One region of the Rhizobium sp. YTUHZ045 genome, then DNA from elsewhere that is predicted to be linked to it. Evidence: riboswitches for the same ligand, from Rfam matches in the RefSeq annotation. Region 1 holds a riboswitch; the other holds the start of a gene.

The links. A riboswitch is a leader RNA that binds a small molecule or an ion and turns the genes downstream of it on or off. The one in region 1 is predicted to bind S-adenosylmethionine.
Region 2: linked by a shared signal. The riboswitch ahead of NMA58_RS00870 (O-succinylhomoserine sulfhydrylase) and the one ahead of metA (homoserine O-acetyltransferase MetA) in region 1 are both predicted to bind S-adenosylmethionine.

The regions. Positions count from the first base shown of each region.
Region 1 covers NZ_CP101432.1:4,021,167-4,028,349, reverse strand. Annotated here, with positions in the region: gene NMA58_RS19780 (SIS domain-containing protein) at 1-752, opposite strand, end outside; gene NMA58_RS19775 (GntR family transcriptional regulator) at 745-1,521, opposite strand; gene NMA58_RS19770 (aldose epimerase family protein) at 1,652-2,674, opposite strand; gene metA (homoserine O-acetyltransferase MetA) at 2,793-3,716, opposite strand; SAM riboswitch at 3,766-3,843, opposite strand; gene NMA58_RS19760 (ABC transporter ATP-binding protein/permease) at 3,997-5,856, shown strand; gene NMA58_RS19755 (ABC-F family ATP-binding cassette domain-containing protein) at 5,918-7,183, opposite strand, start outside.
Region 2 covers NZ_CP101432.1:169,090-176,272, reverse strand. Annotated here, with positions in the region: gene NMA58_RS00885 (hypothetical protein) at 1-1,538, opposite strand, end outside; tRNA gene NMA58_RS00880 (tRNA-Gly) at 1,813-1,886, opposite strand; gene NMA58_RS00875 (2'-deoxycytidine 5'-triphosphate deaminase) at 1,934-3,028, opposite strand; SAM riboswitch at 3,103-3,181, shown strand; gene NMA58_RS00870 (O-succinylhomoserine sulfhydrylase) at 3,226-4,410, shown strand; gene apaG (Co2+/Mg2+ efflux protein ApaG) at 4,635-5,027, shown strand; gene NMA58_RS00860 (hypothetical protein) at 5,077-5,667, opposite strand; gene NMA58_RS00855 (Hsp33 family molecular chaperone) at 5,779-6,771, opposite strand; gene argF (ornithine carbamoyltransferase) at 6,865-7,183, opposite strand, start outside.

The sequences.
Region 1 (7,183 bases):
TGCACCAGGCGCATCGGACCGTGCATCAGTTCCGCTAGCGAAAAGGCCTCGGCATGCAGGCCGGAGGTTTCCTTCGCCTTCAGTGCCGCTTCTAGCGCGATCGCAAACGCCGGGCCGCGGCCGGCCGTATAGAGCGAGGTCGCATGGAACAGCACCTCCTCGACCGCCGCCGTTTCGATACCGGCGGTCGCCGAAAGCGCCTCCGGCAGTTTTTCAAGCGCTGCCTGCAGGCCGGACGCGCCGCCGATCGCGGCCGTCACGCCGGAAAGGGCGGCGACGGAGGCAATGAAGGATTTCGTCGCCGCCACGCTTTTTTCCGCGCCGGCGTTAAGACCGAGAACGATATCGGCCTGTTTGGCAAGCGGGCTGTCGGTGACGTTGACGACGGCGATCGTCGTCGCGCCGCCCTTCTTCGCCGCCTCCTGCAACGCCACGATATCAGGGCTGGCGCCCGACTGCGAAACAGTGAAGTGCACACCGCCCTTCAGATGGAGGGCAGCGCCGTAGACGGAAGCGATCGACGGGCCGACCGATGCGACCGGTACGCCGCAGGTGATCTCGAAGAGATATTTGAAGAAGGTGGCGGCGTGGTCCGAGGAGCCGCGCGCCGCCGTGGTCACCACGCTCGGGCGGGCGGACGAAAACAGCCGGGCGATTTCCGCAAAGACCGGTTTTTCCTTTTCGAGAAGCGTGGCCACCACCTCCGGCGACTGGCCGGCTTCCTGCAGCATCAGCGACTGGTTCTCACTCATGGTCATCTCCAATTCTCAATTCGGCAACGAAATCATAGGCATCGCCGCGGTAGTGCGAGCGGGTATATTCGACGACGCGCTGGTCTTCCAGGCGCGAGACACGTTCGATCAGAAGCGCCGGTGCGCCTGCCTTGACGTTCAGCATCGCGGCATAGGACGCATCGAGCGTGACGGCGGTCAGCCGCTGCAGCGCACGCACCGGTCGGTGGCCATTCGCCGCCAGCGCATCATAGAGCGATCCCTCGCCGCCGGCGTTCTCCCCCAGAAACTTGACCGGCACGACGGCGCGCTCGATCGCCAGCGGCAGGCCGTCGGCGAGGCGCAGACGGTCGAGTCTCAGAACCGGTTCGCCGGCGCCGAGGCCGAGCAGAAAGGATTCCTCCGGAGACGGCGTGTTGACCTCGCGTGACAAGATGCGCGCGGCCGGCAGACGCCCGCGCGAGCGCATGTCGGCGGAGAAGGAGGAAAGCCGCCAGAGCGACTGTTCCATGCGCTCCACCTTACCCGATACGAAAGTACCGCTTCCGTGGCGCGATTCCAGTGCGCCCGCCGCCATGAGGTCGCGATAGGCAGTGCGCACGGTGACGCGGCCAAGCTTGAGAGCCTCGGCAAGGTCGCGCTCGCCCGGCAGCGCCGTGCCGGCCTTCAGCAAGCCCTCCTGAATGAGGCTGGTCAGCGCCTGCGCCAGCCGCTTGTAGAGCGGCCCGGCCAACGCTTCGTCGCGCAGGCCGCGTCTATTGAGTTCAGCTACTAGACTGGTTCTATCCATGGGTAGACAATAGAACCTATATAGAACCAATCGGCAAGTCTGAATCGGACAAGGCATAAAAAAACCCTCTCCGGCAAACCGAAGAGGGTTTATAACGGTCAAATTTGACAGCCGTGCGTCTCTAGAATGCTCAGCTCTTGGTGAAGATGTAGTCCGTCTCCTGGCGCAGCACTTCGCCGGGGCGCAACACTGCATTCGGAAAGCCTTCGTGGTTGATCGCATCCGGCCAGACCTGCGTTTCCAGGCAGAAGCCGGCGAACGGGCCGTATTTGCGCCCGCCGAGGCCGGGAGCACCTGTATTGAGCTTGAAGCCGGCATAGAACTGCACGCCCGGCTCGGTGCTGCGCACTTCCAGCGACACGCCGGAATAGAGGCTGCGGGCGAGTGCCACAGTCCGCTTGGCGGTGCGTTCGCGAGACAGGCAGAAATTATGGTCGTACAATGCCTGTTCATTGCCGACGAAACGCTTCATCGGAGCCATCTCGCGGAAATCGAATTCAGTGCCGGCAACGGGCCGGATTTCGCCGGTCGGCACCTGCTTTTCGTCGGTCGGCAAATAGTGATCGGCGGCGATCATGATGTCGTGGCCCAGCGCATCGTCGCGGCCGTCGAGATTGAAATAGGCGTGCTGGCAGACATTGGCGAGCGTCGGCTGGTCGCTTGTTGATTCGTAGGTGATCGACAGCTCGCCGTTGCCATGCACCCGGAACGTCGCCTGGATGGTGCAATTGCCGGGGTAGCCGGCGCGGCCGTCGGGATCGACGATCTTCATCACCAGCCGGTCGACGTCATGCTCGACGATCGTCCAGTTGCGCTTGCCGATGTTGTCGCTGCCGCCATGCAGATGCGTCACGCCGTTTTCGTTCCGCTCGAGCTGATAATCCTTGCCGTCGAGCGTGAACCTGCCGCCGCCGATGCGATTGGCGCAGCGGCCGGGCGTCGCGCCGAAATAGGCCGAGTAGAGCGGGTAGTTGTCGAACTCCTCGAAGCCAAGCTGCAGCGGCGCGTCATGTCCCGCAAGGCGCAGATCCTGGATGACCGCGCCCCAGGTGATGATCTTGGCCGTCAGGCCGCCGCCATTGATGACGACGCGATAGACGGTTTCGCCCGCCTTCGTCTGCCCGAAAACATCCCGCTCCAACTTATCCGACATAATCGACCGTCCGTTCCTTTGCGCGTCCGATAAGACGCGCGGCGCTATAGAGTTCCGGACCGGAACCTGCCCGCATTTGCTCCAAACCGCAACCGGGCAGGTCAGAAAGAAATGCCGGTCAAAGATCCATGCCGATCTCTTCGACGTCATAGGGCGTCGTCTGGTAAATCTCATTGATCCAGTTACCGAACAAGAGGTGCGCATGGCTGCGCCAGCGGTTCTGCGGCGCAAGCGTCGGATCATTATGCGGGAAGTAATTATGCGGCATCTTGATCGGCACGCCGGCATCCACATCGCGGAAATACTCATCCGAAAGCGAGGTGGAATCATATTCGACGTGGTTGAACATGTAGAGCCGCCGGCCCCTCTTCTCGTGCACGAGGCATACGCCCATCTCGCTGGATTCCATCAGGATTTCAAGGCTTGCGGATTTCTCGATATCTTCGCGGCGCACCTCGGTCCACCGCGACACCGGAACCTCGAAATTGTCGGAAAAGCCGTTCAGATAGATGGAGGAAGGCTTCAGGTTTCGGTGCCGGTAGACGCCAAAGGCCTTTTCCTTAAGCTCATATTTCGGAACGCCGTGGAAGTGATAGATCGCCGCCATCGCGCCCCAGCAGACGTTCATCGTCGAATGGACGTTGGTCTCGGTCCAATTAAAGATCTCCTGCATCTCTGCCCAATAGGTAACGTCCTCGTAGGGCAGAAGCTCGATCGGCGCTCCGGTGATGATGAAGCCATCGAACTTGCGCTGCTTCACCTCTTCCCAGGTCTGGTAGAAGGCGAGCAGGTGATCTTCGGATGTGTTCTTCGCCTTGTGGCCGCCGATGCGGATGAGAGACAGCTCCACCTGCAGCGGCGAAGCGCCGACGAGACGGGCCATCTGCAGTTCGGTCTTGATCTTGTTGGGCATCAGGTTGAGCAGGCCGATCTGCAACGGTCTTATATCCTGACGGATCGCCATCGTCTCGGTCATCACCCGCACACCTTCCTGAACCAGGGTTTCGAAAGCGGGCAGCGTATCGGGGATCTTGATGGGCATTTGCGGTCAACTCGATCGAAAATAAAAAACCGGCGGCGAAAAAATCGCTACCGGTCCGCACGCGGCCCTTTAGCGACTTTTTTAACGTGGCTGCAAGCCGGCCGGCCAAATCACCACGGAGTGCCTTAATTAGTCCCAGTTGAGCCGCGAATCAACTCCGAATGCATGCAGGAGCGGAGCGCCAAGAATCATCACAGTTTAATGACTGATAAAATCTGTTGATAGACCGGTAACGCCACCATGTTAATAATGACAGTATGGGCGGTGTTGGAAAAGCATGATGGCAGATAAGATCGAGGGGAGGCCGGGCACCAGGAGGCAGGATAAGGTTGGTTACGACTTCAGCCTGACATATCGCCTCGGAGTAATGTTCTCGGCATTCTGGAATTCTGAAGTGCGTGGCAAGGTGCTGTTTCTGGCAACCGTGCTGATCCTTGTCATCCTTCTGACAGCTTATGGCCAGGTCATTCTGAACGAGTGGAACGCCCCCTTCTATGATTCGCTCGAGCGCCGCGATCTCGGCGAATTCTTCCATCAGCTCGAAATCTTTGCGATGATCGCCGGCACGCTGCTGCTGCTCAACGTGCTGCAGGCCTGGCTGAACCAGATGACCGCGCTCTATATGCGCGAGGGCCTGTCGCGCGATCTCGTCAATCAATGGCTGAAGCGCAAGCGGGCGCTGCGGCTCGCCTCGAGCGGCCTGATCGGCGTCAATCCCGACCAGCGCCTGCACGAGGATTCCCGTAACCTCGCCGAAAGCACAACAGGGCTCGTTCTCGGCCTCTTACAGTCAACCATTCTTCTGGTGAGCTTCATCGGCGTGCTCTGGGAGCTGTCGAGCGGCTTCGTCTTCCACATCAGCGGCCACAGCTTCTCCATTCCAGGCTACATGGTCTGGGCAGCGATTTTTTATGCCGCCTCCGCCTCGGTGCTGAGTCAGGTCGTCGGCCGCAAGCTGGTCAAGCTCAATGCCGACCGGTTCTCGAAGGAGGCCGAGCTTCGTTTCACGCTGATGCATGCCAATGAGAACATGCCGGCAATCACCGTCGCTCGCGGCGAAGAGAATGAACGCCGGCGCATCAACACCGACATCAGTTCGGTGCTGAGGGTGGTCAAGCGGCTCGCCATGGCCAATACCAATCTCACCTGGGTTTCGGCCGGCTACGGCTGGCTCGTGATCGTTATCCCCATTATCGTTGCCGCACCCGCTTATTTTTCCGGCGGCCTCACCCTCGGGCAGCTGATGATGTCGGTCGGCGCCTTCAACCAAGTCAATACGGCGTTGCGCTGGTATGTCGCCAATTTCGGCCCGATCGCCGAATGGCGTGCCACGCTGATGCGCGTCACCGACTTCCGCCAGGCGCTGCTCGACATGGACGAGGACTTTGGCGTGAAGGGCAGCATCGCCTATGAAAACACCACCCCCGACAAGCTGACGCTGAAGGATGTGGTGATCAATGCCAAAATCGGCGAAGACATCGAGGAATGCGGCGGTTTTCGCCTGCGTGAAACCGATATCGTGATCAAGGCCGGCGAAAAAATCATGATCAACGGCGATCATAGCGTCAACCGCAAACTGCTGTTCCAGGCCTTGGCCGGGCTCTGGCCGTGCGGCAGCGGCACGATGGGTCTGCCGCCGATCGACGACATGCTGTTCGTTCCGCAGATTGCCTATATTCCGGGCGGCACTCTGCGCGAGGCGCTTGCCTTCCCCGAAAGCCCCGATGCCTACGAGCAGGCTGCCGTCGAGGCGGCCCTTGAAAAGGCCGGCCTGCACTCTCTGATCGCAAGGCTCGATACCCGCGCCCGCTGGGACAAGTTGCTCGACGGCGATGAACAGAAGGCGATCGGCTTCGCGCGCCTGCTGCTGGTGCGCCCGCGCTGGATCATCTTCGACGAAGTGCTCGAGGGCATGGAGCCGGAATGGCAGGAAACGATGTGCAGCGTGCTGACTTCGATACCCGAAGCCGGCATGATCTATATCGGCCGCTCTGAAACCTATCTGGAGGCGCTGCAGCCGCGGGTGCTGCATCTGCAGGCTCTGCCTTCGAGATCCGAAGAGCCGCAGCAGCAGGTCGCCCAGACCACCGGCGCCAGCGCCAGTGCGGGCGCAGCCGTCGTCCCCGCGCCGGCGCTTTAAGACCTCCCCATCAGCAGGGGTTTTACCTGCAGCGTGACGCGAGCGGCTGAGCGCGAGAGTCTCAGCCTTCGAGCTCTTCGCGCAGCATTTCGAGCTCCAACCATTCCTCTTCCATCTTGGACAGGCCGGCGCGCAGCTTTTCCATCTCGCTTGCAAGCCGATTGAAGGCGGCGGGGTCACGCGTGAAGAGACCGGGATCGGCCATGACAAGTTCGCGCTTGGCGAGCTCGGCCTCCGCTTTCGCCATCTCCTTCGGCAGATTTTCCAGCGCGAATTTCTGCTTGAACGAAAGCTTGCCCTTCGAGCCTCCGCCGGAAGCTGTTATCTCCTGCGTCTTCGGCTTCTCCGCCGCCTTCTCGGCCTTCCGGCGCTCTTCGATCGCGCCCTTGCGCTGCGCCAGCATGTCCGTGTAGCCGCCGGCATATTCGATCCATCGGCCGTCGGGCGCATCCGGTACGGCGGGCGCGATCGTCGAGGTCACGGTGCGGTCGAGGAAATCGCGATCGTGGCTGACGAGAATGACGGTGCCGGGAAAGCCGGCGACGATTTCCTGCAGGAGGTCGAGCGTCTCGATGTCGAGATCGTTGGTTGGTTCGTCGAGGATCAGGAGGTTTGCCGGGCGCGCCAGGATGCGTGCCAGCATCAGGCGGGCGCGTTCGCCGCCGGAGAGGCTTTTGATCGGTGTGCGCGCCTGTTCCGGCTGGAACAGGAATTCCTTCATGTAGCCGGTGACATGGCGCTGTTCGCCGTTGACGAGCAGGTTTTCGCCACGCCCGTCCGTCAGGTAGTTTGCAAGCGTATCCTCGGGGTTCAGGTCCTCGCGTTTCTGGTCGAGGGTGGCGATCTCCAGGTTGGTGCCGAGTTTCACTGTGCCGCTATCGGGCGAAAGCTGGCCGGTCAGCATTTTCAGGAGCGTCGTCTTGCCGGCACCGTTCGGTCCGACGAGACCGATGCAATCGCCGCGATGTACGCGGATCGAGAACGGCGTGACGATGGCCCGGTCGCCGAAGCTCTTGGTGATCTTCTCGGCCTCGATCACCAGCTTGCCGGATTCCTGCGCGTCCGAAACCGTCGCCTGCACCGTTCCTTGCGGTCCCTTATGGCCGCGATATTGCGAGCGCATCGTCTGCAGCTCACCGAGGCGGCGCATGTTGCGTTTGCGCCGGGCCGTGACGCCGTAGCGCAGCCAGTGTTCTTCGCGCTCGATCGCCTTGCCGAGCTTGTGCTGCTCCAGTTCTTCGGCCTCCAGCACCTGGTCGCGCCATGCCTCGAAATGCGCGAATCCCCTGTCGAGCCGGCGCGAGGCGCCGCGGTCGAGCCAGACGGT
Region 2 (7,183 bases), 650 kb from region 1:
CCGATTCGAACGATAATCGCCATGATGTGCGACTGCAGTGGCGTGGTCATCAAGGAAGCGACGCTGGGAGACGAGAGCGCTTGCTCTAGGATGCCAATTTTAACCGAGCTGTCTTTCTCTGACATCTTATGGCGTAAAAGAGGTTTAGCGCACGCGAGCGCCTTTTCACGAGAAAGCTTTGCAAGTGTTAGATTTGCTGATTGGAAAACGTCGAACTGACCCGAATAACCTTGAGGTCGCGAAGTGCAGACTATCGAGGCATCGCACTTCAATCCCACCAATAGATTATCGACAAAATGCACCACCTCATGGGCAACCTTGTCTTTAATGTCTCCGGGAACTTCGTCGAGGCCATCGAAAATGAACAACCATCGTCCAGATGAAAACAGACGTTTCAAGGTTCCAGGTAATACGCCTTGGGCTAACTCCCGAGTGAGCAGATACTCTAGATAAGCTAGTAGTCGCGTTGCTTTATCCGGCTGCTCACCAAACCACTGCGCGTAAGACTTCAACTCTACCGTTACCGGAATGCGTGGCGCTATTGGCCACAACTCCAAATCGATGCCAACTTGCTTGATGTTTCTCGCTAATTTCTTTTGCTTTGGAGTGACGGACGGTCCGTCAGCAGTGAGTATCAAAGAGGCGCGCTGAACTTGAGCGATGAATTGGGTGATCGTCGATTTCCCCTGGCCTGGACCGCCTTTTATGAACCAGATGCGTGCTCGTTCGGGGTCGCGTTGCCACCTCTCCCAAAGGTCGATGTCGGCGACGTCGTCGGGAAGAGCTTGAGGATAAGCAAGTGATTTAGCTAAAGCTTTCGCCGCAAGTTGGTTTTTTGCCGGCGTTATAAAGGGAAGGTCTGTAAATATGTCTTGTAGAGGTGGCTTGTCCTCTTCGTCGGAGCCTGCTTGTTCAAGCTTGGAGTAGAGCTGGCCCTGAAAATCCGTAACAAGAAAATGCCTTAATATGTCGTCTCCGTCCGCAGAGGCGTCATTTAGGGTTTTGTAAATATTTCTGATTACGTGTCCAGCCGTTACAAACTCGCCATACTGGGCCGCAACAGCCTCGTATGTGGAGAGCAGGCTGAGAATTTTTGCTCCACCCCAAATGTGGAACCGCTTAACTAGCTGCGGGCGGTATTTCTTCACTAACGCTTTGGCTTGATCATATACACCGGTCTCAGGTACGCCAGAGGGGTCGAAATTGGTGGCGAGGATGTAGATGTCCGGCCATTTGCGCTTCGTATTTTGAGCGGCGAAGGCTTTTAGCTCTTCTTCCAGTTGAGCCAAAAGCCATTTGCCATGGTCTTTGGAAAGGTTAGGCGCGTGAAACTTTGACTGGATATACCATATCCCGGACCAAGCATCTTTTTCGCTTGGATAATTCGAAGCGCCCTCGAAGAATCCATCACGACCGCCATCAGGTCCAGGCCCAAATCCCGTGTGCCCAGCACCTAGCACGTGCAACGCCAATGAGTTTACCAAGTGTTCGAACGTATTTGGATCGAGGCGCGTCAATTCGAATTCGGAATACGTCACACAAATAGCTCCCATGCCAACGAATCAATATCAAAAGTTGCGTTCAACTCTTTAGAGCGTTGAGCAACCATTGTCGCTACTATCGACACAACCATTGTATAAATATTGATTCAGGGTCAACTTCTGGCGGCAGATGGATTATATCGGGGTATGCGCCACTAAAGGAAGTTAGCAGGCACCAACTGTCATCGCATATTGTTACCCGCGAGCCTAAGTAATATTCAGGCTATCGTGTTCTTTAATGAACATTTCTGCGCGTCGCCGGAAGGATCGCTGGAGCGGGTGAAGGGAATCGAACCCTCGTATTCAGCTTGGGAAGCTGCTGCTCTACCATTGAGCTACACCCGCGATGCGCTGAGATTTCCAACAGATGGGGGCGGCTGTCAAGTCGCGTTTCAGATCCGGAAGTGCTTCGAGAGCTTGAGGCCCTGGGCCTGGTAGTTGGAGCCGAGGCCGGAGCCGTATAGGCTGGCCGGTTTTTCCTGCATGTGCTCGTAGACCAGGCGGCCGACGATCTGCCCGTCTTCGAGGATGAAGGGCACTTCGTGGCTTCGCACTTCGAGCACGGCGCGGCTGCCGCGCCCGCCGGCCGGCGCGTGGCCGAAGCCCGGATCGAAGAAGCCGGCATAGTGGACGCGGAATTCGCCGACCAGCGGATCGAAGGGGGTCATCTCGGCGGCATAATCCGGCGGCACATGCACGGCTTCACGCGAGACAAGGATATAGAACTCGTCGGGATCGAGGATCAGCTCGTTGCGGCCGCGGCTGTAGAGCGGTTCCCAGAAATCAAAAATATCGTGCTGGTCCTTCTCATCGACGTCGACGACGGCGGTATGGTGTTTGCCGCGATAACCGATCAGGCCGTCCTTGTCGCCGGTGAGATCGATCGACAGCGCAATGCCGCCGCCCGAGACGTTCGGCTGCTTGCTGGCAACGAGCGTTTCGCTTTCATGCAGCCTCAGAAGTTCCGGCTCGCCGAGCACGGACTGGCCGACACGGAAGCGGATCTGCGACAAGCGCGAGCCGCGGCGCACGACGATCGGGAAGGTGCGCGGGCTGATTTCGAGATAGAGCGGGCCGGAATAGCCCGGCGGGATCTTGTCGAATTCCTGGGCGTAGTCGGTGATGACGCGGGTGAAGATATCGAGCCTGCCGGTCGAGCTCTTCGGATTGGCCGAAGCCGACATGTCGGCAGGCAGCGCTAAGCTCTCCATCAGCGGCACGATATAGACGCAACCGGTTTCGAGCACCGCGCCCTGGGAAAGGTCGATCACGTGCAGGCTCAGCCGATCGAGCTTGTCCGAGACCAGATGCGAGGGGCCGGGCATGAAGGAAGCGCGCACACGAAACGCCTTGCTTCCTAAGCGCAGGTCGAGACTTGCCGGCTGGATCTGATCGCGGTCGAGCTCCCGCTCGGAGTTCAGACGCCCCGTTTCGAACAGTGCCGCAATCGCGCGGTCCGCCAGAATTCCAGTTTCGCGAGCCATCATGCCCCATCCATCATTTTGCCGCCGACAAAACCAAACTCGGGGAATTGACGCAAGCAGCTAACAGCAGTATTGCAGAATTATCCCGTGGTGATTTGGCCGGTCGGCTTGCAGCCACGTTAAACAAGTGGCTAAAAAGACCGGGTTATGAAACCGGTCTGCTTTTGCGGCCGGTTTTTTTGTTATGTGAAGGTGATGGCATGAGCAAGACCTGGCGCCCGGCAACCCAACTCGTGCATGGCGGCACGCTGCGTTCGCAATATGGCGAAACATCAGAGGCAATCTATCTCACCCAGGGTTTCGTCTATGAGACGTCGGAAGCGGCCGAAGCCCGCTTCAAGGGCGAAACGGACGGCTTCATCTATGCCCGCTACGGCAGCCCAACCAACGACATGTTCGAAAAGCGCATGTGCGCATTGGAAGGCGCTGAAGATGCCCGCGCCACCGCCTCCGGCATGGCGGCCGTCGCCGCCGCCGTCCTCTGCCAGGTCAAGGCAGGCGACCACATCGTCGCCGCCCGCGCGCTGTTCGGCTCCTGCCGCTGGGTCGTGGAAACGCTTGCGCCGAAATACGGCATCGAGTGCACGCTGGTCGACGGCCGGGATCTCGCCAATTGGGAAAAGGCGGTCCGCCCGAATACCAAGGTATTCTTCCTGGAGAGCCCGACCAACCCGACGCTCGAAGTAATCGATATCGCAGGCGTCGCCAAGCTCGCCAACCAGGTCGGCGCCAAGGTGATCGTCGACAACGTCTTCGCGACGCCGCTCTTCCAGAAGCCGCTCGAACTCGGCGCCCATATCGTCGTCTATTCCGCCACCAAGCATATCGACGGCCAGGGCCGGTGCCTCGGCGGCGTGGTGCTCGCCGACAAGGCATGGATCGACGAGAACCTGCACGACTATTTCCGCCATACCGGCCCGGCCATGTCGCCGTTCAATGCCTGGACGCTTCTGAAGGGCATCGAGACGCTGCCGCTGCGCGTCAAGCAGCAGACTGAGAATGCGGCGAAGATCGCCGATTTCCTGGCAGAGCAGGGCAAGGTCGCCAAGGTGATCTATCCCGGCCGCAAGGATCACCCGCAGGCTGACATCATCGCCAAGCAGATGACCGGCGGCTCGACGCTCGTCTGCTTCGAGCTGAAGGGCGGCAAGGAGGCGGCCTTCTCGCTGCAGAACGCGCTTGAGATCATCAAGATCTCCAACAATCTCGGCGACAGCAAAAGCCTGATCACCCATCCGGCAACGACGACGCACAAGAACCTGACGGAAGAGGCGCGTGCCGAACTCGGCATTTCTCCGGGCACGGTGCGGCTTTCGGCCGGCATCGAGGATACGGACGACCTGATCGAGGATTTCGCGCAGGCGCTTTCCAAGGTTTCGGCCTGATCGACTGGAATAGCGGCCGGACTTCAATGAGGAGCCGGCCGCCGATCTGCGGGAACAAGTACCCGCGCGCCGGCGTTGCGAAGTAAAATTAACGCTGACGATTAGGCTTAACGATCGAAAACCATACGATGATCACCATTTGACCGCTGATCAACGTTCCGTTTCTTGACGGACGGGGCCTCTTTATAAGATACGGGTAACATATCTTGACTATGGTGCAAGGCATGTATCGCGCCCTCACAAGAGATATCGAAGTCGTGGTCGAACCGTTCTATCTGGAGGAGCAATCCGATCCGGAAGACGATCGCTATGTCTGGGGTTACCGGATCGTCATCAGCAACAATTCCGGCGTCGCCGTTCGCCTCATCAATCGCTACTGGAACATCACCGACCAGAACGGGGTGGTGGACGAGGTGACCGGCCCCGGCGTCGTCGGCGAACAGCCGCGGCTCAGCCCGGGCGACACCTACGAATATTCCTCCGGCTGTCCGCTCGACACGCCCTCAGGCCTGATGTTCGGCCATTACCAGATGGAAACGGATGAAGGCGAGCTATTCGACGTCGACATCCCCGCCTTCTCGCTTGATTCGCCGGGGTTGCTGCGCGTGCTGAACTGAGCGCCGGCCCCAAAGTGGATATGCCCGATTCACCCCCAGATGACATGCATCAGAGATCAAAAGGATCCGAGGCCGTCCGGGTATCCGGCTTTGCTTCGAACGGATCCTTTGATTGGGGCGTGGCTGGCCGCTGAGCGACTGCAGCGTTTACCGCCTTCTGGCAGGTGAGCATCTCATCCGTTGCCCTGACGGAATTTTTTAAACTCAGCGCAACAATCTGCTTTCCGTTGAAGGTGGCGCGAAAACCCAGTTTACGAGCGAACTCGGCAATGAGACTGGAATCCTTAAAATCGATCCATAATCCCTTGAAGCCATCAAGATCGAGAGCGCTCGCATTCGCCGTCCATTGAGAACGATCTAACGACAACTCGATGGGATATTGCTTTCCCACTTCCAAGGATTTCCAATTCGGATTTGCGATCACAATGTAAAAAGGGCTCTCCTTTTTTGTAAAATTAAAGCCCAGACGAAAAACGGTGCCGTCATCAAATGAAGTGAGAACAAAACAGCCGTTGCCCAAGGTCGGGTCGACAGCCACGGTCCAGCCGCCAACCTCTTTCCATTTGATTGTTTCGTCATCAGCCAGGACAATCCGTGGCATCGCAGCAATGAATGCGAATACAAAATACAAAAGCCGCATTGACGTCCCGCCCCCAGAACCAGTTGGGATAATAGGTGCACAGTGACTACTAAAAGTCGAGTCACTGTGCCGCTGCAATGCGCATCTTTTTCGCGCCAAGCGCGACTAATGTTATTCCGCCGGCTGAAGCTCGGCTGCTTCGAAGCGGTAGGTGGTCGAGCAGAATTCACAGGTGACGGATATCTCGCCGTTTTCCTGGCTGGCCTCGATCTCCTCGGCGGTGAACCCCTTCAGCACGTTGCCTATTTTTTCCCGCGAGCAGCTGCAGCGGTCGAAGACGGCGCGGGGCTCGAAGACGCGCACGCCGCGCTCGTGGAACAGGCGGAACAAGAGACGTTCGGTGCCGACCTGCGGATCGGTCAGCTCGTCGGCATCGATGGTCTCGACCAGCGAGCGCGCTTCGGTCCAGGCGTCATCCTCGCCATGCGGACGGTCGCCGTTATCGCCGTCGCCGCCGTGGAGATCAGGCTGGCGCATGCGCTCCGGTGCCTCCGGCAGGAACTGGGCGACGAGGCCGCCTGCCCGCCAACGATGGCGTGGCTTGCCGGCATCGTCACGATCGAAGAGTTCCGCCGCAGCCAGGCGCACCCGCGTCGGGATCTGCTCCGACTGGCGGAAATAGACCCCGGCGATCTCCTCGAGCGAAGTGCCGTCGAGGGCGACAATGCCCTGGTAAGGCTGCGCGAACTTGCCCTGGTCGATGGTGAAGGCGAGCACGCCCTTGCCGAGCAGCTGCTCCGGCTCGGTCTCGCCTGAGGCAATCGCCTGGTCGAGCAGCGCCCGGTCGAAACGGGCATAGGCACGCACGTTCTCCGGCGTCGAGAAATCGGCGACGAGCAGATCGACCGGGCCGTCGCCCTTGGTCTGCACGGTGAACTTGCCGTCGAACTTCAGCGAGGTGCCGAGCAGCACCGTCAGCACGACGACTTCGGCGAGCAGCCGGGCGACGGGCGCGGGATAATGATGGCGCTCGAGGATCGCATCGAGCATGGGGCCGAGCTGGACGGCGCGGCCGCGCACATCCAGACCCTCCACCTGAAAGGGGACGACATGATCATCGCCGGCGAAATCGAACTGGCCGAGGGCGGCTGCAGCTTCTGCCATGGCTTTACTCCTGGTTTCTGGAGCGGCGGCCAAAGTGTCCGGCGCTCGCGCAGTCGGGCCGCAAGCTTATGACTCGCAACATCCGATTATGGTTCAGATCGCGCCCAGGCACCAAGCAAGAATCGACTTCTGCGCATGAAGACGGTTTTCCGCTTCATCGAAGACCACGGATTGCGGGCCGTCGATCACCTCGTCCGTCACTTCCTCACCGCGATGCGCCGGCAGGCAATGCATGAACAATGCATCCTTGCCGGCCTTGGCCATCAAGGCCGCATTGACCTGATAAGGCTGGAAGACGTTGTGACCCCGGGCCCGATGTTCCTGATTCATGGAGACCCAGGTATCGGTCACCACGCAATCGGCACCTTCGACCGCACGGTCGGCATCATGGCAGAGCATGACTTCGGCGCCC